DNA from 3 places in the Idiomarina loihiensis L2TR genome. Region 1 is predicted to be linked to each of the others. Evidence: predicted binding sites of a transcription regulator. Region 1 holds the regulator's gene; each other region holds the start of a gene.
What was found. Region 1 encodes sigma-54, which starts transcription at its own class of promoters, with help from an activator protein. Its sites were predicted from a motif close to GTTGGCACGNNNNTNGNNT; they were not measured.
Positions count from the first base shown of each region.

Region 1 (6,502 bases):
CTCTGTTGCTGGGTCGCCCTGCGCCTTTTTTCTCTACCATGGTGTATTCACTTTACCTACACTTACTTTATCAACCGTCTGGTTGGTATAGTAATTATTTTTGTAATAAAATACAAGATTTACCTGTGTACGGTAGGCAGAGTTGTACCGAATGACGTATTATACAGGGCAAAAGTACAACGCCAGAGGCATGACCATGAAACAAGTCACCCAGAACTTTCGGCTACTGGGCGAACAAGTACTGGATATCGAAAAGAAGGCGATTGAAGGCCTGTATCAATATTTGGATGATAATTTCGATGCCGCCTGCCAAACTCTGTTTAATTGCAAAGGCCGCGTTATTGTCACCGGCATGGGTAAATCCGGTCATATTGGCGGGAAAATAGCTGCCACACTTGCCTCAACCGGCACACCAGCGTTTTTTGTACATCCGGGCGAAGCCAGCCACGGAGATTTAGGCATGGTTGCGGCTCAGGATGTGGTCATTGCGATATCTAACAGTGGCGAAACGGCCGAAGTGCTGAATATTATTCCGGTCATTAAACGTCTGGGCGTGCCCTTAATTTCAATGACTGGCAAACCAGGCTCCACTCTTGCCCGACTGGCTGATACTCATGTTTGTATCGCAGTTGAACAAGAGGCCTGTCCGCTCGGGTTAGCCCCCACGGCTTCTACAACAGCAACTCTTGTCATGGGCGATGCGATGGCGGTTGCTCTGCTCAATGCCCGCGGCTTCACCGCCGACGACTTTGCACTATCACACCCCGGCGGCTCGCTGGGTAAACGCCTGCTATTGCGGCTGCATGACGTGATGCACACTGGCGAGCGTGTTCCGGTTATTCCAGCCGACGCTATTATTAGTGATGCGTTACTGGAAATGTCGCGTAAAGGCTTGGGTATGACCGCGATAGTTGATGAAAACCAACGTCTCGCCGGCATTTTTACAGACGGTGACTTACGTCGCATTCTGGATAACCGAATCGATGTCCATAAAACTCCGATAGCTGAAGTTATGACCCGCTCCTGTATTACTGCGAACGAGGACATGCTGGCCGCTGAGGCATTAAAACTCATGCAGGACCGAAAAATAAATGGGCTGATAATTACCAACGACGATGGACAGCCTTGTGGCGCAATGAACATGCATGACTTACTTCAGGCGGGAGTGCTCTGATGGAATGTATTAATACCTGGTACGGCGACATTGAAAAAAGCCTGTTTAAACGTTTTTCCGAAATAAAGCTACTGGTTCTGGATGTCGACGGGGTGTTTTCCGACGGTCGCATATACTTAGGCAATGATGGTGAGGAACTGAAAGCGTTTCACACCCGGGATGGCTTTGGCATGAAAGCACTGAAAAAATCAGGTGTTGAAACGGCAGTCATTACCGGACGAACGTCACGCATTGTTGAACACCGTATGGAACATTTAGATGTCGGCTTTATTTATCAGGGACAGAACGATAAAACAGCCGCTTTCGATGAGCTACTAACGAAGTTAGGCCTTAGCGCGGAGCAAGTTGCTTATGTTGGAGACGACACCCCCGATTTAGCTTTAATTAAAGCGGCGGGTCTGGGGATTGCAGTCCAGGACGCTCACGCATCGGTACAACAACAGGCCGATTATATTTCACGCTGCCATGGTGGACATGGTGCCGTGCGCGAAGTCTGTGATTTAATCATGCTCAGTCAAGGGCAACTGCACCTGGCTACAGGAGCCAGTGTGTGAGCCGACGCGTTACTGTCATTCTAATTTTATTATTCGGTGCCGGGCTATTGCTTGTCTGGCGCCCTTTTAGTGATGATGCTGATGGTAACAACGCGGCGACAACACGCACTATGCAGCCCGATTTTACCGCTTTTGGGCTGGAGACGCGTATTTTCGAAAGTGACGGTTTACTGGCTCACAAGATAAAATCTGAGAAAATGTCTCACTATAACCAAATTGGCCTGACCGAACTTAAGCGTCCGGTTTACACGGTCTTTTCTGAACAAGGCGAAGAGCTTTGGGAAGTCAGTGCCGCGCAAGGCACTTTCTACGACGATCAAACCCTGATTTTAGAGCATGATGTTGAAATACTTGCTTTAGAGCCGGATACTCACATCGAGCAAGTGTTAACCGAGTACCTGATTGTTGATTTAAAAAATGAGTCAATGAGCACAGAACATCCTGTAAGCATTCACGGACCACGGCTATTAATTCGGGGTAACGGTATGACTGCGGATCTGAAAGCTGAACGAATGGAGCTAAAAAGACATGTTAAAACGATTTTCCAGCCTGCTGAGTAAACTCATCCTGGTTGCCTTAATACCCTCAGCGGTTATGGCTCAGGGCAAGTCTGACTTTAGTAAACCCATGGAAGTTGAGTCGAGTAAGGAAGAGCTTGATATTAAAAATAACCGCCTGGTTTTAACGGACAACGTTATTATTCGTCAGGGCACCTTATTAATCCGCGCCGATCGACTAGAAGCATCCGCCAGCGAAAGCGCCGAGCAAGCAGATATTTTTATTGCAGAAGGCACTCCTGCTACTTACAGCCAGACGCTGGACGACGGCAATGAAATTAACGCTGAAGCAAAAAAAATCACCTATTTTCAGTCGGAACAGCGACTGGAGCTTAGTGGCGACGCTCGCATCTCTCAAGGTAGCAGTAGCTCAAGCGGCAGTTTGATTACTTATGATTTGAATAAACAAACGGTAACGGCAAGCAGTTCAGGTGAAGAAGACAGCCGTGTTATCACTATTTTTACGCCTAAACCAAAAACCGATACCGACGAAAAAAATAACGAGAACCCTTAATATGGCAACTTTACGAGTCAAACATTTAGCCAAAAGCTACAAAAGCCGACAAGTCGTTAAAGACGTTAGCCTGGAAGTAAGTCAGGGGCAGGTTATTGGTTTACTGGGCCCCAACGGGGCAGGTAAAACCACAACCTTCTATATGATAGTCGGTTTGGTTAATAGCGATAAAGGTCAAATTCTGCTGGATGACAATGACCTTACATTACTGCCAATGCATGAACGGGCACGCCGGGGTATTGGGTATTTGCCGCAAGAGGCTTCCATTTTTCGCAAATTGACCGTGCGCGATAATCTGATGGCTATTCTGGAAACTCGTAAAGAACTTTCAACCAATGAGCGTGAAGAACAGCTTGATGCTTTGCTCGAAGAGTTTCATATAGGCCACATAGCGAATAGCCAGGGCATGAGTCTTTCAGGCGGTGAGCGCCGTCGGGTTGAAATTGCCCGCGCCTTGGCAGCGGAGCCTACGTTTATTTTGCTGGACGAGCCTTTTGCCGGAGTTGACCCTATTTCGGTTATTGATATTAAAAAGATTGTTGAACATTTAAAGCAACGTGGTATTGGTGTACTTATTACCGACCACAATGTGCGCGAGACATTGTCTGTTTGTGAACACGCTTACATTGTCAGTCATGGTGAGCTTATTGCCAGTGGGGATGCAGAAAGTATATTATCGAATCAACAGGTTAGAGACGTTTACCTCGGTGAGCAGTTCACCCTATAACGTGATACCGGGACAGTCATTATGAAGCAAAGTCTGCAGCTAAAAATTGGTCAGCACCTGACCATGACGCCACAACTCCAACAGGCCATCCGCCTGCTGCAGCTTTCCTCGCTCGATCTTCAGTCAGAAATTCAGGATGCATTAGACAGCAACCCGCTGCTGGAGGTTGAAGGCGAAACGAGTAACGACGCGGATCAACCCGAAACTCGCAATATTGAAGAAAGAGACGACAGTCAGCGGGAAACATCCGACGTTATAAAAACTCAGGAAATGCCTGACGAGCTGCCGGTCGACAGCAGTTGGGACGACACCTACTCCAGTCATACCCCGGCCAACGGTGCGGCTTCTTCGGGTAAATCCTTCGACGGCGACTTTGAAGTCTATCAGGGCTCTACCAGCGAGTCTTTGCAGGATCACCTGCTTTGGCAAATGCAACTTTCTCATTTTTCGGAAGAAGACACCGCCATAGCTGAAGCCATTATTGAAGCCATAGACGACAATGGCTATCTAATGGTTGATGTTAATGAAATTATCGAAGCTGTGCGCCTACCCGAAGTGGAAGTAGAAGAAGTCTGCATGGTGCTTAAGCGTATTCAGCATTTCGACCCAATTGGTGTCGGCGCACGCAGCGTCAGTGAATGCCTTGCCATTCAATTACGTCAACTAAGCGACGACACTGAATACAAGCAGGTTGCTCTATGCTTAGTGACTGAACATATGGACTTACTTGGCAGTCGCGATTTTCGCACCATTCAGCGTAAACTGAAGCTATCGGAAGACGATTTACGTCAGACTATGCGGTTAATTCAACAGTTGCACCCGCACCCGGGCGAGCAAGTTGCGCAGCAACCCGTTGAATATGTTATTCCCGATGTGGCCGTTACTAAAAAAAATGGTCGTTGGATGGTCGAATTAAACCCGGACAGCGTACCTAAACTAAAAGTGAACGAAGAATACGCGGCCTTGAGTAAAGCAACAAAGTCAGTAGCCGACAGCCAGTACATAAAAAACCATACGCAAGAAGCGCGCTGGTTCATAAAAAGCCTGGAGAGCAGAAACGATACGCTGCTGAAAGTGGCCAATTGCATAGTACAGCGCCAGCAGGGCTTTTTTGAGCATGGTGAAGAAGCTATGAAGCCAATGGTTCTGAACGATGTTGCTGAAGCCGTGGATATGCATGAAAGCACAATTTCACGCGTAACGACACAAAAATACTTACACTGCCCAAGTGGCGTATTTGAGTTGAAATATTTTTTCTCAAGTCATGTCAGTACAGAGGGCGGTGGCGAGTGTTCAAGCACGGCAATACGTGCTTTAATTAAGAAGATGGTCGCTGCTGAAAATCGCAGTAAACCGTTAAGTGACAGTAAGATTGCTGAACTGATAGCCGAACAAGGTATCCAAGTAGCAAGAAGGACAATTGCGAAGTATCGGGAATCGTTAAACATTCCATCATCGAGCCAACGCAAAAGTCTTTTGTAACTTTGTTAACTGCAGAAGGAAGACGTTATGCAAATTAATTTGACCGGTCATCACATCGATATTACCGAAGCTCTGCGTGACTACGTGGACACAAAATTTGCCAAGCTGGAAAGACATTTTGACCATATAACTAATGTTCACGTCATCCTAAATGTTGAAAAAACGATTCAAAAAGCGGAAGCTACGCTGCACGTGAATGGCGGTGAGCTTTTCGCCGACGCAAAACACGAAGATATGTACGCGGCCATCGACGGTTTAATTAATAAACTGGACCGTCAGGTGATTAAACACAAAGAGAAAATGAAACAACATTAATCCATGCAACTGAGTGAATTGTTAAGCCCCGACTGCACCAAGTGTGCAGTCGAGGGCGCAAGTAAAAAGCGACTACTTGAAACCATTAGTCAAATCGTAGCCCCTAAGCTGTCTGGCATTACCCGTCATGACATTTTTGAGAGCCTGTTAAACCGTGAGCGTTTAGGCAGTACGGGAATTGGCTTAGGTATCGCAATTCCTCATGGCCGCTTACCTAATGCGAATCATCCGGTAGCGGTATTACTGACCTTAGACGAACCTATCGAATTCGATTCTATTGACAACCAACCTGTCGATATTATCTTCGCGCTTCTGGTGCCGGAGTCAGAGCACGAGAACCATCTACAAACATTGGCCACAGTGGCCAGAAGAATGAACGACAAAGACTGTACTCGCGCACTGCGCCACGCAGATTCTGATAAGGCGTTATATCAATTATTTGTGGGCGAAGGTGAACAGTCGCCATGCAACTGATCATTGTTAGTGGTCGCTCCGGCTCAGGTAAGACAATTGCCTTGCGCGTACTGGAGGACTTAGGCTTTTATTGTGTTGATAATTTACCAATAAGCCTGCTGCCAACTCTGGTGCATGCAGTCATAGAGCAGTATCAAAAAATAGCCATTAGCATTGATGTTCGCAACCTACCGGAGCACTCCGAAGAGCTGCTGGACTCTCTGAGCTTTTTGCCAAAAGGCGTTGAACCGGAAATTCTGTTTATTGACTCTGACGACAACACCTTACTAAAGCGTTTTGGCGAGACTCGTCGCCTGCATCCGTTATCGCAAAAAGAACTGCCTCTGCTAGAAGCGCTTCAGGCCGAACATAAAATGCTTGAACCCATTATGGAACGCGCAACCTGGCGCCTGGACAGCAGTGATTTATCGCTGCACCAATTAAGCGAACAGGTCACTGAGCGGGTGCTGGGACGAGCGGATAAAAAGCTGATTATTGTGTTTCAGTCTTTTGGCTTTAAATATGGTTTACCCAAAGACGCTGACTTTGTCTTTGATGCGCGCATTTTACCTAATCCGCACTGGCAACCCGAGCTTAAGCTGCTTACCGGTCTGGATACCGACGTGCAGATTTTCTTTCGTCAGGAACCTTTGGTGACTAAATTTATTTATCAGCTAGAAAACTTTCTTGATACCTGGTTGCCACACTTCCAGCGCAGCAATCGAA
Region 1 is NC_006512.1:413,392-419,893, reverse strand. It holds gene IL_RS02050 (TetR/AcrR family transcriptional regulator) at 1-40, opposite strand, end outside; gene IL_RS02045 (KpsF/GutQ family sugar-phosphate isomerase) at 197-1,174, shown strand; gene kdsC (3-deoxy-manno-octulosonate-8-phosphatase KdsC) at 1,174-1,728, shown strand; gene lptC (LPS export ABC transporter periplasmic protein LptC) at 1,725-2,288, shown strand; gene lptA (lipopolysaccharide transport periplasmic protein LptA) at 2,257-2,799, shown strand; gene lptB (LPS export ABC transporter ATP-binding protein) at 2,801-3,526, shown strand; gene IL_RS02020 (RNA polymerase factor sigma-54) at 3,548-5,008, shown strand; gene hpf (ribosome hibernation promoting factor) at 5,036-5,323, shown strand; gene ptsN (PTS IIA-like nitrogen regulatory protein PtsN) at 5,327-5,797, shown strand; gene rapZ (RNase adapter RapZ) at 5,788-6,502, shown strand, end outside.

Region 2 (6,502 bases), 810 kb from region 1:
CAGTCACTTCGTTTAGTCCTGTGACAACCGCTTGTATTGATTTGTTCGACCGTGCGTTCTCAACAACAACCGATTCACCTTTGAGACCATCAGCCAGGGCTCTTCCGGCGGCAGTAATTCGCAACGTTTTATCTTGTGCAACTATTGTAACGCTTTGCCCCTCACATACAAGACATGTATCGCTGGCACTTATTGCCTGACCTGCAGCAATGCGCTTTTTAATGCGGGCTCCAACTAAAGCCGTCATGTCAGTAAACACATTTGAGCGAACCCGGTTAAGGTCAACTTCGGAAAACACTAAATCACTCTCGCTTATCATTTGACCCGGAGCCATAGGTGAGGCTGCGGTAACAACATTTTTGTAGCGATAAATTCGAACAGGCACATAGGTGCGCCAGTTAGTTTTGCCTACACATTCAATTTCAATGGTAGTGTAGCTGTCGAGGTTGGCGTTAGTTGCCAGGCCTACTTTTGGTGGCTGCGAACAAATTTTGGGAGCCATGCGCGGGTCGAGGTTATTGGCAACGACTTCCACACGACCATTATCCGGCGCTGAAACCCGTTGTTCCACATAATTGTGAGCCAGTTCCTGTAACGCTTTGTAATTAAAGCGCAGACTTTCATCTGAACCGCTCGTTTTTGCGTTAACGGAATTAATGCCACAAGTTATAAAAAAAATCGAACTGATCAGCAGCGATTTACGTACTATCATAAAAATTCCTGATGTTATCCGTTAAGGTTATCTGTTCGAGTGCCGAAAAAAACGGTATAACGTCAAAAGATCGGCAGTTCGATGGTTTCAGTATGGTTAATGTAGATGTAAGCAAATACCGTGCCGAAGTAGAAGTAGCCTGCCACATAACAGGAGTGAACAATGGCTAGCATTCTCGATTCAGTGAATCAACGCACACAAATGGTCGGTCAAAACCGGCTGGAACTATTAATGTTTCACCTAAATGGGAAACAACGCTTCGGCATTAACGTATTTAAAGTACGCGAAGTATTGCCATGCCCTAAACTTACCGCAATGCCTAATCGTAACCCTCTGGTTCGTGGCATTGCGCACATCCGTGGTCAGGCTATATCTATTATTGACTTGAGTATGGCGACCGGTGGTCGGGCGCTAACCGATATTCAGAATCGTTTCGTCATTATTGCTGAGTACAACCGAACCATTCAGGGCTTTTTGGTTGAAGGGGTTGATCGCATCATTAACATCAACTGGGAAGATGTGATGCCGCCGCCCAAAGGTACCGGAAGAGATGCGTATCTTACCGCGGTGACCAAAGTGGAAGATGAATTAATTGAAATTATTGATGTGGAACGCATTTTAGCTGATATTATGCCGGCTAATATGGATGTCAGCGAAGAAGTTGCGAATGCACCTATCAATGTTGCAAAAGAAGATTTAACCATTTTGATTACGGATGACTCTTCGGTTGCCCGTAACCAGATAAAACGTGCATTGCAGTCTTTGGGTATTACGCTCGAAGTTAAAAAGAACGGTAAAGAAGCGTTAGATTACTTAAAAGATAAAGCCAAGGAAGTGGGGGGCTTAGTGCATCCTCATGTGCCCGTTTTGGTCTCCGATGTAGAAATGCCGGTTATGGACGGTTATACGCTTACCGCCGAGTTAAAAGCTGACCCAGATTTACGTGATATCCATGTTATTTTGCATACATCATTGAGTGGTGTATTCAATCAGGCTATGGTGAAGAAAGTGGGCGCCGATGACTTTATTGCTAAGTTTCATCCCGATGAACTGGCGACCGCCGTACAAAAATGGCTTAATACAGAAGTTATTGCGTAGCCTGATGCTATTGCATCAGGTGCGATATTCGACCTGACGTGAACGTCAGGCTACGGTCTCGTAGCAAACTTAGGTGCCGGGTAAGAATATTGAACCTGACGTTAAACGTCAGGCTACGAAACGAATGAAACTGAAACGGAAGTTGTTTATATAACGTGATAAATCGCGAATTAAGTTTATCGGAGTATCAGGAATTTCGTCAGTTCCTTGAGCATCAATGCGGTATCGTGTTGGGTGAGAGTAAACTGTATCTGGTGAAGAGTCGGTTAGGCCCTTTAATGGGCCGGTTTAATATCGATTCGCTGGCGGAGCTTGTAAAACGTTCAATGAAGCTAAGTGAACGGGCTTTGCGGGCGGCTGTTATTGATGCCATGACAACCAACGAAACCTTATGGTTTCGTGACACTTACCCGTTTGAAATTTTGAATGACCGTATTCTCCCTGAATATAAAAATCACGCCGGGCCTTTAAAGATTTGGTCTGCCGCCTGTTCCTCGGGGCAGGAGCCTTATTCTATTGCCATGACGTACTTAGAGTATAAGGCGAAGAACCCGGGTGGGCTAAGAGCTGGCATAAAAGTAACAGCAACCGATATTTCCAATAAGGTACTCGAGCAGTGTGCCATTGGCGAGTACGATAGCCTGGCACTTGCGCGTGGTTTGTCGGCTGAACGGCGAAAGAAGTTTTTTACGGACGCCGAAACGAAAGCCGGCTCCATGAGAGTAAAAGACGAGCTTAAACAGTTTATTCATTTCCGTCATTTGAACTTGCTGGACAGCTATTCTCTGCTGGGCAAATTTGATGTTATTTTTTGCCGCAATGTCCTTATTTACTTTGCCCCTGAAGTAAAGCGGAAAATTATTGCCCAATTCCGGCAATCGCTGAACCCCGGCGGTTATCTTTTCCTTGGTGCTTCTGAGTCTATTTCCGGACTTACTGAGGATTTTGAGATGATCCGCTGCCAGCCAGGTATCATTTACCGAAGAAAATAGTTTCCTACAGGAAATATCCGCCTGAAAAAGTAATAACCCCTCTTTAAATTGGCACACTTCCTGCATTGTCTTCACTATCGAACACTGTGGAGACAAAAATATGGCACTTTCCATGGACAAGCTTATGGGAATACAGCAACACACGCTGGGTGTACGCACTCAGCGGGCGGAGCTTATTGCCAACAATATTGCCAATGCCGATACCCCCGGCTATAAAGCCAAAGGCCTGGACTTCCAGCAAGCGTTGCAGCAAGCGCAACGCGGTATGGAAAACCACAAAATGGCGCGTACTCACGAACAGCATTTCAGCGTTGAAGTAAAACCCCAGGGAACCGAGAAGTTCCGCACTCCATCTCAACCGGATACCGGCGACGGCAACACCGTTGATGTGCAGTTGGAACAAAACTTGTATGCCCAAAATGCATTGGAGTATGAAATGACCATGAACTTTCTTGACGGCCGCATCAGCGGTGTGAAGAAAGCCCTGGGCGGACAAGGGAGATAATAAGTCATGAGTCTGTTTAATATTTTTAATGTGACCGGTTCTGCCATGAGTGCGCAGTCTGTACGGCTGAATACAACGGCCAGTAACCTGGCAAACGCTAACTCAATTAGCAGCAGTATTGATGAAACTTACAGAGCCAGAAACCCAGTTTTTGCGACCGCGTTAGCCGATGCCAGCGGCAATTACAAGGGCAACAGCCTGACGAACCAGACTCAGGCGGGTCAGGAAGCGGGTGTTAAAGTTATGGGAATAGTGGAAAGCCAGGACCCACTGCAAATTGAATATGCACCAAACCATCCCATGGCGGACGAAAGCGGTTATATCTACCGCCCCAACGTCAACACCATGGAAGAGATGGCCAATATGATTTCGGCTTCGCGTTCCTACCAGACCAACGTGCAGGTAGCGGACACTGCCAAAACAATGACACAGCGTTTATTACGTCTGGGTCAAGGATAAGCAGGAGATAACAAATGGAAGGCGTAAGCAGTAATTCCTATATAGATGATATGAAATGGAAGAAGGAAGACGATGCCAGATATGCTGATCCAGATGAGCGGAGCAAGCTTGAGCAGGAAGATTTTTTCAGGCTGTTAACCGAGCAGCTTAGCATGCAGGACCCGTCTAAGCCGGTCGAAAATGACCAGATGATTGCTCAGATGACCAACTTTACTATGGCAGAGGGAATAACCGGGCTTTCAGAGCGTTTTGACCAGTTCGCCAGTGATATGACGTCAAATCAGGCGTTGCAAGCGTCAACTATGGTCGGGCGTAAAGTGTTGGTACCGACTGACCAGGCTAACCTGGAAACCGGAGCCGGCGTAACAGGCATGATTGCAACCCCCCAGTCTGCACAAAACGTGAAGATTAATATCAAGGACTCAACCGGTGCTACGGTCAAGACCATTGAGATTGGCGATATGCCCCAGGGCACGAAAGAGTTTGAGTGGGATGGAAAAATGGCTAACGGCGACGAAGCGCCTGCTGGTAATTATTCGTTCTCGGTGAATGCTCAAGTTGGTGGCAAAACTGAAGAATTGCCTATACAGATGCACGCTCGTGTACAAAGTGTCAGCACCGGCGGTGACCGCGGTGTGGTTTTGAATCTTAAAGGATTAGGTGGCATCAAGCTTTCTGATGTAACTGAAATTAGCTAACAAGAGAGGTGACTTATGTCATTTAAAATTGCACTCAGCGGTATCAACGCATCTCAGAAAGATCTAGATGTAACCGCTAATAATATTTCAAACGTAAAAACGTCCGGCTTTAAACAGTCGCGTGCGGAATTCGCTGACGTTTATGCGACCAGTATTTTCAACGCCGGTAATACGAAAGTGGGTGACGGTGTTTTGACGTCATCAGTGGCTCAGCAGTTTAGTCAGGGCACATTAGAGTTCACGGAAAACTCGCTGGATATGGCGATTTCAGGCAACGGCTTTTTTGCCACTACAGACGGTTTAGGCTCTCGCGATATGACTTACACGCGCTCAGGAGCGTTCAAACTGAACGACGATAAGTTTATTGTGGATAACCAGGGTAACTATTTGCAAGGGTATCAGGTTGACCGTAATAGCGGCACTAACTCCTCAGTTGCTTTGGCAACCACTCAGCCAATTCGTATTCCTGATGTCGCCGGTGCGCCGCAAAGCACTGATAATGTATTTACCGCATTTAACGTCGATGCGCGTCGTTCGCCAATTGATGGCGCAGCGAATCCGTTTGATCCGGAAACACCAAGTACTTACCAAAGTTCTACATCGGCTACCGTTTATGATTCATTAGGTGAATCGCATACGTTGTCTACTTATTATGTGAAGCGCGATAATAACCAGTGGGATGTCTACGCGACTTTTGATGGTGACGAAATTGACATGACTCCTACAGGCACAGCAACAGCCTCGCCGGATGCGTCGGTCAATGGTTATGCCGGTTTACGAGTAGAGTTTTTAGGCAGTGGTGATCCGGATGTCGCGGCAGGCCAGAATACTTTTGACCCAGGCTCAATCGACTTGTCAGGCAACAACGTTGATGGCGACCCGTACCTGAATAATGGTGCTGATGCGCAAACTATCCAGTTTAACTTTCAGGATTTAACAGGAACCACAACGCCGACTCAGTTTGCGTCAGATTTTGAAGTAACTGCTTTGGATCAGGACGGTAGCACCGTAGGCCGTCTGACTAACGTTGATATCGACAAGTCAGGTCTTATTGCGGCAACCTACTCAAATGGTGATGTTCAATACTTAGGCCAGGTTGCTATTGTTCGCTTTGCCAATGAGCAGGGCTTAACGCAAATTGGCGGTACCAAGTGGCGTGAAAGTATTGACTCTGGCGAGCCGCTTTCTGGTGAAGCAAATACCGGAACTTTCGGTGGTATTGAAGCTTCAGCGCTGGAAAACTCTAACGTTAATCTGACCAAAGAACTGGTTGATTTGATTACCGCCCAGCGTAACTTCCAGGCGAACTCGCGTTCGTTAGAAGTTAACAACACCATTAACCAGACGATTCTTCAGATTCGATAATAACTTCTCGGTTATTAGCTTAAAAAGACGCCTTCGGGCGTCTTTTTTGTTTTTGGCACGAAATCTGCATTGTCTTAATAATAAACCGCAGATGACAAAATTTTGGCTGGAGGTCAGCTATGGACAAGATGCTATGGGTAGCAATGAGCGGCGCGAAGGAAAATATGAACGCCGTCGCTGTTCGTGCCAACAACTTAGCTAACGCCAATACCACGGCGTTTAAAGGCGACTTGCAACAGGCGCGGGCCATGCAGGCCTTTGGTGAAGGTTTGCCAACTCGGGTATTTTCTATGACGGAAAGCCCCGGGCAAAATTTTGCCAGTGGAGCAATACAAACAACCGGCCGGAACATGGATGTTGCCATTAAAGATCAGGGCTGGATTGCAGTCGACGATGGCAGCGGTAATGAACGTTATACCCGCAATGGTAGCCTTGAAGTCGGCACTGATGGCTTGTTGAAAAACTCAACAGGGCAGACAGTGCTCGGCAATAACGGCCCCATATTTGTTCCTATGCCGATAGATAATCTGGTTATTGGAGCGAACGGGAATGTCTCTATACGTCCGATGGGAGCTCCGGCGAACGCGATGGAAGTGATTGACCGCATTAAATTAGTAAACCCGCCGAACGGTAATATGGAAAAAGGCAACGATGGCCTGTTTAAGTTAAAAGA
Region 2 is NC_006512.1:1,224,286-1,230,787, reverse strand. It holds gene flgA (flagellar basal body P-ring formation chaperone FlgA) at 1-712, opposite strand, end outside; gene IL_RS05885 (chemotaxis protein CheV) at 875-1,810, shown strand; gene IL_RS05880 (CheR family methyltransferase) at 1,966-2,802, shown strand; gene flgB (flagellar basal body rod protein FlgB) at 2,903-3,307, shown strand; gene flgC (flagellar basal body rod protein FlgC) at 3,314-3,766, shown strand; gene flgD (flagellar hook assembly protein FlgD) at 3,781-4,464, shown strand; gene flgE (flagellar hook protein FlgE) at 4,480-5,829, shown strand; gene IL_RS05855 (flagellar basal body rod protein FlgF) at 5,949-6,502, shown strand, end outside.
Region 2: the regulator sigma-54 is predicted to act here: its motif matches at 2,850-2,868, upstream of flgB (flagellar basal body rod protein FlgB).

Region 3 (6,502 bases), 640 kb from region 1:
GGCTGTCGCTTACTCTCTACCTTGGAATGGGCTGGATGGCGATTATTGCGATTAACCCGATGATTGATAATGTGGATGCAGGTGGCTTGATGTTGCTTGTCGCCGGCGGTTTAGCTTATACGCTGGGTGTTATCTTTTATGTCTGGAAATCTCTGCCTTATCATCATGCCATCTGGCATTTGTTTGTATTGGCGGGCAGCGTCTTCCATTTCTTCTCGATTTTCTACTTTGTATTGCCGCAACCGGAGTTGCTGAGTGCGAACTAGCTGATAAGCTGAATTTTGGTTATAAAAAACGCCCGCTAAAGTAGCGGGCGTCTTTTTATAACAGCTCTGCAAATCTTAACCGTTCTTCGGCTCACGACCTAAACGTTTACGATCGTTTTCTGTCAGTGCGCGTTTACGAATACGAATAGACTCAGGTGTCACTTCGACCAGTTCATCGTCATTGATGAATTCCAGTGCTTGCTCCAACGTTAAACGAATTGGTGTACTTAAGGTCTGTGCTTCGTCAGTACCAGAAGCGCGTACGTTAGTCAGCTGTTTACCTTTCAGGCAGTTTACTGTCAGGTCGTTTGAACGGTTATGAATACCGATGATCTGGCCTTCATAAACTTCATCACCGTGTGATGCAAATAACTTACCGCGCTCCTGCAGGTTAAACAGTGAGTAAGTCAGAGCTTTACCCTGAGCATTTGAAATCAGTACACCGTTACTACGCTGACCGATGGTTCCGCCTTTGTGCGGACCGTAGTGGTCAAACGTATGGTACATAAGGCCAGTACCTGAAGTCAGTGTCATGAATTCTGTCTGGAAGCCAATCAAACCACGGCTTGGTACTTCAAAATCAACGCGAACGCGACCTTTACCGTCTGGTGTCATGTTGGTCATTTCGGCTTTACGCAAGCCTAATTTTTCCATAACCGCACCTTGATGCTGCTCTTCAATATCAACCGTCATGGTTTCATAAGGTTCCATTTTCTTACCATCTTCGTACTTGATGATAACTTCTGGACGAGAAACGGCTAATTCAAAACCTTCACGACGCATGTTTTCAATAAGAACACCTAAGTGAAGCTCACCACGGCCAGATACGCGGAAACGATCCGGGTTGTCAGTTTCTTCAACACGTAAAGCTACGTTATGAACCAACTCTTGTTGCAAACGTTCAAGAATTTGACGAGAAGTAACAAACTTTCCTTCTTTACCTGCGAAAGGTGAGGTGTTTACCTGGAAGGTCATAGTTACTGTTGGCTCGTCAACGGTCAGTGGCTTCATAGCTTCAGCTTTACCAACTGCACACACGGTGTCGGAGATTTTTAGCTCGCCCAGACCGGTAATGGCGCAGATGTCGCCTGCTGCAGCTTTGTCCGCTTCAATGCGGTCAAGACCCAGGTAGCTAAAGACTTTACCAATTTTTCCGTTACGTTCTTTGCCGTCGGCACCAACAATAGTCACTTGCTGGTTCACTTTAACGCTACCGCGGGTAACGCGACCAATACCAATAACGCCTAAGTAGCTCGAGTAATCAAGCTGTGACACCTGCATTTGCAGGTCGCTTTCAGGGTCAGCATCGGGATGGCTTACCTTACTAACGATAGTTTCGAACAATGGCGTCATGTCGCCGTCTTGATCTTCTATGTCTAATGATGCCCAGCCGTTAAGCGCTGATGCGTAAACTACCGGAAAGTCCAGCTGTTCGTCAGTAGCGCCCAGGTTATCAAATAAGTCGAATACCTGATCCATCACCCAGTCAGGGCGTGCACCAGGACGGTCAACTTTGTTAATAACAAGAATAGGGTTCAAACCATGAGAGAAAGCTTTCTGCGTGACAAATCGAGTTTGAGGCATAGGACCGTCAACGGCATCAACCACTAACAATACGGAGTCTGCCATAGAAAGTACGCGTTCAACTTCGCCACCGAAATCGGCGTGTCCCGGAGTATCCAGAATGTTGATGCGGTAATCTTGCCAGTTAACCGCGGTGTTTTTGGCGAGGATAGTAATACCACGTTCTTTTTCAAGATCGTTGGAATCCATAATACGGTCTTCTATTTCGCCACGGCTTTCTAAAGTGCCAGATTGTTGCAACAACTTGTCGACTAGGGTGGTTTTACCATGGTCAACGTGCGCGATAATCGCGATGTTGCGTAATTTTTCTATATCAAATACCTGAATTGTCATTAAGAACTGCCTGTAGTTGTCCGGGAATGAAACCCGTCCAAGGGGTTTTGTGAAAAATAGCGGCGTATTCTACCTTTTTGAGTTGGATTAAGAAAGACCTGATTGTTTTTTGTTCGTTATATTTTTATGACGTTATCTTAGAATGTTACTTTTGCACCAATTTTGTGCGTTATGCGCTATACTGGTGCGTATTAATTTACGCATTATAGTGCTAAATGAACTAACTTTATGAATATAAACAAAAAAGTCAGTTGGCACAGGCTTTGCTATACTCAAGCTGTATTTTTAGACGCTGTCTACGGAGGACAACATGTCAGCTAATAAGATTTTCGATACCATCAAAGAACACGACGTAAAATTCGTCGATTTACGCTTTACCGATACTAAAGGTAAAGAGCAACACGTCACTATTCCGGTGTCGCAAATCGATGAAGACTTCTTTGAAGAAGGTAAAATGTTTGATGGTTCATCTATTTCCGGCTGGAAAGGCATTAACGAATCAGACATGGTACTGATGCCAGACAACGAGTCTGCGGTGATTGATCCCTTTACTGATGAAGTCACATTGAATGTACGTTGTGACATTCTTGAGCCGGAAACTATGCAGGGCTATAGCCGTGACCCTCGTTCAATTGCAAAGCGTGCGGAAGATTTCCTGCGCTCATCAGGCATTGCAGACGACGCTTACTTCGGTCCGGAACCTGAGTTCTTCCTGTTCAACGACGTACGTTTCCACACAGACATGAGTGGTTCGTTCTACAAGATTGACGCGGAAGAAGCGAAGTGGAACTCAGGCCGTGAATATTCAGAAGGTAACCTGGCTCACCGTCCTGGAGTAAAAGGCGGCTACTTCCCGGTACCTCCGGTAGACTCAGCGCACGACATTCGTGGCACCATGAGCTTAGTAATGGAAGACATGGGTATGGTTGTTGAAGCCCATCACCACGAAGTAGCAACAGCAGGTCAGAACGAAGTGGCTACACGCTTCAATACTCTGACTAAGAAAGCTGATGAACTGCAGGTTTATAAGTATGTGGTGCATAACGTCGCGCACTCTTACGGCATGACCGCAACCTTTATGCCGAAGCCACTGGTTGGCGATAACGGCTCTGGCATGCACGTGCATATGTCACTGAACAAAGGCGGCGAAAACTTATTTGCCGGCGACCAGTACGCAGGCTTGAGCGAAACCGCGCTGTTCTATATTGGCGGTATTATTAAGCACGCACGTGCCATTAACGCTTTTGCGAACGCCTCTACTAACTCGTACAAGCGTCTGGTTCCTGGTTTTGAAGCACCGGTGATGCTGGCTTATTCCGCCCGTAACCGTTCGGCTTCTATCCGTATTCCATTGGTTTCCAGCGCGAAAGGTCGCCGTATTGAAGTGCGCTTCCCTGACCCAAGTGCGAACCCGTACCTGGCCTTTACTGCGCTGTTAATGGCTGGCCTTGACGGTATCCGTAACAAGATCCACCCTGGCGATGCCATGGACAAAGATTTATACAATCTGCCTCCTGAAGAAGCGAAAGACATTCCGACCGTTTGTCACTCACTGGAAATGGCTCTGGACGCGCTGGATAAAGACCGCGACTTCCTTAAGCAAGGCGGCGTTATGGACGACGACATGATTGATGCCTACATCGATCTTAAGTACAACGAAGTAGAGACATTGAAGAAGACTACCCACCCGGTAGAATTCGATATGTACTACAGCGTTTAATGGTTACTGGCCGGGTAAGGTGTCTTGCCTTACCCGGTTGCACCAACTTGGTGCGTAATTTATCCTGCCTTCGTGAACGATAGCGCGCTACTTAACCAACTACTCACAGGCATACTCATCCTCGATGATCGCCTGACCATCCGTTACGTCAATTCGTCTGCTGAATCCTTACTCGATCACAGTGCAAAACGCCTGTTGGGCGAACCTTTCACTGCGGCTTTTTATCAGTGTTCGCTGGCGTCAGAAACGCTGATGGAGTGCCTGAATAGCGAGCAAACGGTGCTGAATGCGGAAGCTCAGTTCGCGCTGCATTCCGGGCACAATATTCGGGTGGAAACCAGTATTCAAACAGTAGAGCAACCTTTTGGACGTGCTTTGCTACTGGAATTAAAACAAGTAGACCAGTTGCGGCGAATAAATCAGGAAGATCAACAGCGTAATCAGCTATTCGCTACCCAGCACTTATTGCGCGGTATGGCGCATGAAATAAAGAACCCTCTGGGAGGTTTACGCGGCGCTGCGCAGTTACTGGCACGGCAACTTCCGGACGAGAGCCTGACAGAGTATACGGACTTGATCATCACCCAGTCGGACCGGTTAAGGTATTTGGTCGACAGGTTATTAGGGCCGGTAAAAAGGGGCGAGTCGAAGGAAACCAATATTCATGAAGTGTTGGAAAGAGTTGCCAGAACTTTGGTGTACGAATATGGAGACTCGCTGAATTTAGTTCGGGATTACGACCCGTCGCTGCCGGATATTCAGGTGGTTGCGGAAGCTTGTGAACAGGTGTTTTTGAATATTGCCCAAAATGCAGCACAAGCTATGTCAGGCGAAGGCACTATTACAATTAAAACGCGGGTAGAACACCAATTGACTCTGTTTGGACAGCGCTATCGACAATGTGCGGTGGTTACTTTGACCGATAATGGGCCCGGTATTCCGGCCGAGTTGCGCGAAACCCTGTTTTATCCGTTGATAAGCGGCCGTGCTGAAGGAACCGGACTCGGCTTGTCGCTGGCACAAAATTTAGTGCATCAGCATAAAGGGAAAATTGATTTTGATTCCAGTCCCGGAAAAACCCGATTTTCAGTGTATTTGCCTTATCTTTCAGCAGAAAATGGTAATGAGGTGACGGATGACCACTAATGCTCAGTTATGGATAATTGATGATGACGACTCTATTCGCTGGGTACTGGAAAAAGCCTTTGCTGATAGCCGTTATCACGTGCGCAGTTTTGCCAATGGCGAAGACTTTTTCATGGCTCTAAAGAGCGATAAACCAACCGTTGTGCTCACCGATATCCGTATGCCGGGAGAAAACGGCCTGGCTGTACTGGAGCGGCTGCATCAGACCGAGGCGCATTTGCCTGTTGTGGTTATGACCGCGCATTCCGATCTCGAGACAACGGTAAAAGCGTTTCAGGGCGGCGCATTTGAGTATCTGGCAAAGCCCTTTGACATTGATGAAGCTATTACCGCCGTTGACCGTGCTCTGCAGCATGCCAGACAAAGTGAAAATGCGCCCGCGCAAATAGACGCAAATTCAGTTCCCGAGCTTATTGGTGAAGCCACGCCTATGCAGGATGTGTTTCGTGCTATCGGTCGCTTGTCGGGCTCAAGCGTTAGTGTGCTGCTTACCGGAGAAACCGGTACTGGCAAAGAAGTTGTCGCGCGAGCTCTGCATAAACACAGCCCACGGGCGGATAAACCTTTTATTGCGCTTAACATGGCAGCAATACCCGCCGATTTAATTGAGTCGGAGCTGTTCGGGCACGAACGCGGGGCCTTTACCGGAGCCGACCGTAAACGCGTCGGGCGTTTTCAGCAAGCTGACGGTGGTACTTTGTTTCTGGATGAAATTGGCGATATGCCTTTACCAGTTCAGACACGGCTGTTGAGAGTTCTGGCCGAAGGACAGTTTTACCCGGTGGGAGCGTTGCAACCGGTAAAAGTGGATGTGCGCGTTATTGCCGCCACCCACCGGGAACTAGAACACTTGGTTAACCAGGGCACATTCAGGGATGACCTTTATCATCGTCTTAACGTTATCCGTTTGCGGCTGCCGCCTCTGCGTGAGCGGGCGGAAGATATCGATACTCTGGCAAGACACTTTCTTAAAAAGTCGGCCGAAGAGTTGAATGTCACACCAAAAACATTGTTAAATGAAACGCTTAGCACATTAAAGAGTTACAATTGGCCAGGTAACGTCCGACAACTGGAAAATACCTGTCGCTGGCTAACCGTTATGGCGCCCGGGCAGCAAATAAGTCCCCGGGACTTGCCTGAAGACATTCTGGTGACTTCAGAGCCAGGTTCGACAGAGCCAGGCGGTGAGCTTACCTGGTTACACTTTTTGCAAACTGAGCTGGAACAGCAGCCGTTAAACTCGCAGGATGTTCTGCAAAGTTATCAGCAGCAGCTGGAGCAGGTTGCGTTACAGACTGCTTTAAAACGTTTTTCCGGACATAAACAAAAAGCAGCCGCATGGCTGGGCTGGGGAAGGAATACCTTAACCCGAAAGTTGAAAACTCTGCTAAAGTAAAAGTTATGTAAAGAGGGTCGTATCCATCCCCGGCATTTTGGATCATGGATTTATTTC
Region 3 is NC_006512.1:2,608,050-2,614,551, reverse strand. It holds gene trhA (PAQR family membrane homeostasis protein TrhA) at 1-266, shown strand, start outside; gene typA (translational GTPase TypA) at 342-2,183, opposite strand; gene glnA (glutamate--ammonia ligase) at 2,494-3,903, shown strand; gene glnL (nitrogen regulation protein NR(II)) at 3,928-5,049, shown strand; gene ntrC (nitrogen regulation protein NR(I)) at 5,039-6,445, shown strand.
Region 3: the regulator sigma-54 is predicted to act here: its motif matches at 2,434-2,452, upstream of glnA (glutamate--ammonia ligase).